DNA from 2 places in the Paenibacillus sp. DCT19 genome. Region 2 is predicted to be linked to the other one. Evidence: predicted binding sites of a transcription regulator. Region 2 holds the regulator's gene; the other holds the start of a gene.
What was found. The regulator Rex, encoded in region 2, represses fermentation and respiration genes when NADH is low (regulators of the CRP and FNR family bind a similar motif). The targets are predictions, from matches to a motif close to TTGTGAAATATTTCACAA.

Region 1: a site for Rex is predicted at 1,444-1,461, ahead of nadA (quinolinate synthase NadA). Genes of this name have one in related genera too.

Annotation. Positions count from the first base shown of each region.
Region 1 is NZ_CP029639.1:65,755-68,935, reverse strand. Features, by position in the region: gene nadB (L-aspartate oxidase) at 1-397, opposite strand, end outside; gene nadA (quinolinate synthase NadA) at 433-1,371, opposite strand; gene ftsH (ATP-dependent zinc metalloprotease FtsH) at 1,705-3,181, opposite strand, start outside.
Region 2 is NZ_CP029639.1:4,075,494-4,078,674, forward strand. Features, by position in the region: gene DMB88_RS18380 (amidohydrolase) at 1-1,237, opposite strand, end outside; gene DMB88_RS18385 (redox-sensing transcriptional repressor Rex) at 1,224-1,877, opposite strand; partial or broken gene dinG (ATP-dependent DNA helicase DinG) at 2,090-3,181, opposite strand, start outside.

The sequences.
Region 1 (3,181 bases), 2.7 Mb from region 2:
GGCGGTGGCTATGCGCTCCTTCCTGCGTCAACGCCAGCACGCCGTTCTCCTCATCGAATGCTGTCCCCAGTCTGATTAATTCCTTAACACCGTCTGGGCCTTCATTCACCAACGCCTCAACCGCTGCGGAGCGGCATAAGCCTGCTCCAGCGATTAAGGTATCCTGCAAATGGTATGCGGGGGAATCATCCTCTGCAATGACAGCGGCAATTCCTCCTTGGGCATACCGTGTGTTACTTTCCAATAACGATTTCTTCGTGATCATCAACACACGGCGTTCTTCACCGGCTTTGATGGCAGTGAACAATCCCGCAATGCCTGAACCAATCACTAGCACATCCGTCTCAACTACAGGCAGTGAGGACAGATCAAAATCAACTAAGTATGAAGGTATCATTTTATTCACCCGTCTTGGAGCAAGAGTAACGCTCGTTACTTCACCAGTAACATGCGCTCTAGTGATTCTCTAGCTTTGTCAGCAACAGCTGGTGGTACGTAAATTTGCGGCTTCATCGTTTCCAGACACTTCACCAGTTTCTTCAGGTTATTCACCTTCATGTTAGGGCAAACGAGAAACTTGGTGGCAAAATGAAACTGTTTGTCTGGGCTATCCAGACGAAGCTGATACCCTGTGCCATCTTCCGTACCTACGATGAACTCTTTCGTTGTAGACTTCTTGCAGTATTCAAGAATCGCTGTAGTGCTGCCTACGAAATCACCCATCTCCACTACTTCTGGGCGACATTCAGGATGGACAACAAATTCAGCATTCGGATATTTCGCTCTCATCTCAACAACGTCTTTAACTGTAAGCATATCGTGGGTATTACAATACCCTTCCCAGATAATCATCTTCTTGTCCGTATGTTGCTGCACATAATGACCTAGATTTTTATCAGGTACCCAGATGATTTCATCGGAATCAACAGATTGGATCACTTTAACTGCATTTGCTGAGGTACAACAGATATCCGTTTCTGCTTTGATCTCTGCCGAGGAATTGATATACGTAACCACTTTGGCATTTGGATGTTGTGCTTTTAACTTACGGAGCCCTTCAACGTTGACCATATCAGCCATCGGGCAACCTGCACGTTCATCCGGAATAATAACCGTTTTGTTTGGTGCCAAAATTTTAGCGCTTTCACCCATAAAATGAACTCCACAGAATACGATTACATCTGCATCGGTCTCTGCAGCTTTTTGAGCTAACAGAAATGAATCTCCTCGAAAATCGGCAACTTCCTGTACTTCATCACGCTGGTAATAATGAGCAAGAATAATAGCATTACGTTCCTTTTTCAACTCCATCAGCCGCTCACGCAGCTCACGGTTCATCTCAGCCTTGCGCTCTAAAGCCAGAGCTTCCACCTGTGATCCTCTCCTTTATCGGGACAGCGTTATTCACTGTTTCGTATGACTGTCTACGTCATCATTTTTCGCTTGAGAAACGAATCACAAGCGGTTTAACACCTAATGTACACAACGTTCACGACTCTGTCAATAAATGAAAAGGCTGCAGAACTCCCTGATAACCCCCCATTTTCTGCATGGTTCTTCCTCAATCTCATCATTATCGTTATATATAATTTAAAATAATCGGCATGCGTATCATTATCCCTGAATTGATTCTTATGACATAAAAAAGGAGAGCCCTTGGGCTCTCCTCTGTGTATCTGCCATTAGACAGATCATTAATTTGAATTATGATGTTGGTTTCGTTCCACCATCATCTGGATCATTGCCGTTAGGTTTATCCAGATTCGGAGTTTCGTTAGGAATATCACCCGATGGTGTTCCAGGTGTTTCATCCTTGCCTTGGATACGGACACGCACATCGCCGAGGTTATCAACGATTGGCTCTCCGCTTTCGCTCGGCGTACCTTCATCATCATTGTTGCTCTCAGCTACCGGAGTCAGAGAACCTGTCTCGATCAATTGCTTGATCTGATCCATTTCCAAAGTCTCCACTTCAAGCAATGTTTCTGCGATCAGATGCATCTCTCTCGTATGTTTTACGAGCAAGTCCTTACATTTCTCGTAACATTCGTTAATAAAGCGTTGCATTTCCTGATCAATCTCATATGCAATGGAATCCGAGTAATTCTGTTCATGTCCAATATCACGACCAAGGAACACTTGTCCTTGTGAACTTCCGAATTGCATTGGACCCAATTTTTCACTCATACCATATTCCATAACCATGCTACGAACAATACCTGTCGCTTGTTGGAAGTCGCTGTATGCACCAGTACCAATTTCGCCGATGAACAATTCTTCTGCAACACGGCCTCCAAGGAGTCCTGTTACTTTGTCGAGCAGCTCTTGCTTGGTGACAAGCATACGATCTTCTTTTGGCAACATGATTACATATCCACCCGCACGTCCGCGCGGAATGATAGTAACTTTATGTACCATATCGGCATGTTCCAAGAAATAACCAACGATGGTGTGACCTGCTTCGTGATAAGCAACAATCCGCTTCTCACGGTCACTGATAACACGGCTCTTCTTCTCCGTACCAACAATGACACGGTCAATCGCCTCGTCAACTTCTTTCATGGAGATATCTCTACGATTACGACGTGCTGCAAGCAATGCTGCTTCGTTCAAGAGATTCTCTAGATCAGCACCAGAGAAGCCCGTTGTACGCTTCGCGATAACATCCATCTTCACATCTTTGGTCAGAGGTTTGTTACGAGAGTGTACTTTCAAGACAGCTTCACGGCCTTTAACATCTGGGCGGTCAACCGTAATTTGACGGTCAAAACGTCCTGGACGCAGCAAGGCAGGGTCAAGAATATCTGCACGGTTCGTTGCAGCTACGATGATGATACCTTCGTTAGCGCCGAATCCGTCCATTTCAACGAGCAACTGGTTGAGCGTCTGTTCACGTTCATCGTGTCCACCGCCAAGGCCAGCTCCACGCTGACGACCTACAGCATCAATCTCATCAATAAAGATGATACATGGGGCATTTTTCTTCGCATTTTCGAACAAATCACGTACACGTGATGCACCGACACCGACGAACATTTCGACGAAGTCAGAACCGGAAATACTGAAGAACGGTACACCCGCTTCACCGGCTACGGCACGTGCGAGCAATGTTTTACCAGTACCCGGAGGACCTACGAGCAATACGCCCTTAGGAATACGTGCACCTACTGCTGCAAATTTA
Region 2 (3,181 bases):
GACATTCGCCATGTTTAACTACCTGTTTACCATCCACCCACACATGCTCCACGTCTTTTGCTGAAGCCGAATAAATGGCATGGGAGATTAGATCTGTATGCGGATAGAAATGAGCCTGTTCAATGTTGAGGGCGATAAAATCGGCCTTCATCCCTACTTCTAATAGACCCGTGTCATCTAAGAAAATAGACTTAGCGCCGTAAGCTGTCCCTAACAAAAGAGCTTCTCCAGCGGGTACAGCGGTTGGATCACCCGATACTCCTTTATGAATAAGTGCTGCCAGTCTCATCTCTTCAAACATATCCAGGTTGTTGTTGCTTGCAGGGCCATCCGTTCCCAAGGATACCATCACACCGGCTTTTAGAAGATCCGGTACACGAGCGACACCCGAAGCAAGCTTCAAGTTACTACCCGGATTATGGGAGACTGCAACATGATTTCGAGCCAAAATTTCAATTTCCTCGTCATTCAAATGTACGGCATGAGCTACGAGGGAAGGACGGGAGAAGAATCCCAGTTTCTCCAGATGAGCTACAGGACGAAGTCCATAATCCGTTACATTTTGCTCCACTTCTCGGATCGTTTCTGACATGTGTGTATGCAGAGGCAGATTCAAGTCGTGTGCAACTTGTACAAGCTTCTCTATGTAATCTGGCGGACAAGTGTACGGAGCGTGTGGGGAGATTACCGTGGTGATGCGGCCATCCGCTTGTCCATGCCATTCACGGGCAAATGCAGCCGACTCTTCCAACTTACGCATCTGCTCTTCTTCTGAACACAGGCCAATAACACCACGAGCTAGGGAAGCACGAATCCCGGATTGTTCTACCACTTTAGCCACTTGATCCATATGATCATACATATCGAGGAAAGCCGTCGTTCCGCCTTTGAGCATTTCTAATACGGACAGGGATGATCCCCAGTACACATCTTCAGCTGTCATTTTCGCTTCCATAGGCCACATTTTTTCTTGCAGCCATACTTGCAGAGCTAGATCATCGCCGTGCCCTCTAAGCAAAGACATTGCTGCATGACCATGCGTATTGATCAGACCCGGTAGGAAAAGAAGTCCTTTTCCATCCACTTTAGGCAGGTTCTCGTCCCCTTCCGGCAACGTCTCACCAATATGCACAATCTTATCATTTTCCACAACCATATAGCCTTGAACGACTTTCCAGTCCAAACCACTGTTTACGGCAAATTTGCCGTTATGAATAACCCATTTATTTGTTGTCATCTTCCTCGTCGTCCTTTCCATTCTCCAGGTAATAAGCTAGGCTGAGCAGATCCGTCGTAAAATCAGCATGATGAATGCGAATATGCGGCGGCGTTTTCAAAATCGTTGGTGCAAAATTAAGTATAGCCTCGATACCCGATTCAACCAGTTGATCAGCTACATTTTGAGCTTCTGTATCTGGAACTGTAATGATGCCGATTCGAATATTATCCTTTTGGACAGAATCTGATAATTCATTCATCGGTTGCACTTTCAGGCTATTAATCTGAGTACCGATTTTGGGTTCGTATGCATCAAACACGGCAACGATCTTCATGTTGTCTTTTAAGTAAGCATTGTAATTGGACAAGGCGTGCCCAAGGTTACCCGCACCCACCAATGCCACGTTGATTTGCTGATCAATCTTCAGAATATGGCGAATCTTCTCGATTAAGTAGGAAACGTCGTAACCAATGCCTTTGCGACCAAAATCACCAAAGTAGGCTAGATCCTTCCGAATCTGAGCTGGATTAAGATCCAAGCGCAGTCCTAGTTCTTGAGAAGAAACCGTAGTAACCTCGCGTTGACTCAATTCACTCAAATAGCGCAAGTAAACTGGCAAACGCCGCACTACCGCTTCTGATATTTTATCTGATTTCATTCGTTTACTCCCCTTTACCAATGTGACCCTGTAAATAGATTAAATAGGAGGCATCCTCGTATCCATACATGACGGTTTACCTGGACAGGATGCCTCAATGATATACATGATGATAGCGGTAACCTTTGTTCCTCAATGATTGAATCTAATAAATTTTACAACTAATTGCATTCATGGTGCAATGCTTGTGCGTATAGCACTGCTTCCGAAGCTTATTCAGTAGGTTGGTCTAACCACTCACGAATTCGTGGAACCATCTGTTCGGTGAGCATATGCTCCATTTTGGGACCTGGTAATGAATATAAGAAATACTTACCATAATACGCTTCAATGACTCGTGTATCGTATACAATGACGATGCCTCTGTCCTTCGCTGTGCGTACAAGTCTTCCGAACCCCTGCTTGAAACGAATAACAGCCTGTGGCACAGATAATTTCATAAATGGATTTTTCTTTTGTTGTTGCAACAGCTCGCTTTTCGCTTCCAGAAGTGGATGATTCGGCGGCTGGAACGGCAATCTAACAATAGCTAGACAGGTGAGTGCATCCCCTGGAATATCTACACCTTCCCAGAAACTGCTCGTACCCAAAAGCACAGTTGCCTTCGCGTCTTGGAAGCGGCGTGTGAGCTTCGAACGACTACCACTATCCACCCCTTGACCGAGCAGCGAGATATCGTTGCCAGCCAAGGCCTCCTTCAGCGGATCATACACTTGTCTCAACATCCGATACGACGTGAAGAGTACCATCATCCGTCCACGCGTCGCAATGGCAGTTTCAGCTAGTGAATGCACCAACATATCAACAAAGTGTGCATCCCTACGCTGCCTTTTACACTTGGGAAATCACGCGGAATGACAAGCAATGCCTGATCCCGATAACGGAACGGGGACGGCAGCAAGGACGTAAGCAGGCGGTTATGGTCTGCTGCTTCCTGCAGTCCTAATTGCTCAATCATAAATTGGAATGACTTATCTACAGAAAGGGTAGCTGAAGTCAGAACGACGCTTTTCTTTTTGTCAAAAAATAATTCCTTCAGTTGTGCGCTGACATCTACAGGAACCGCATAGAGCTGTAGCGATTTACTTCGGAATTGCCCACTTGCTTCCATCCAATAGACGGTGTTGGCATCATCCATTCGCATGAAGAAGCGTAGATTTTCTTTGAGTAAGGCCAGATCTTTCAGAAGACCTGTAATATCCGTAATCAAGCTATCGGCTTGATAGTCATCTTGTTCTTCCTTGATCTCAAGTAACAGCTTATCGCCCTTGCGAATTAAGTCACCTAACGTTACGTATATTTGA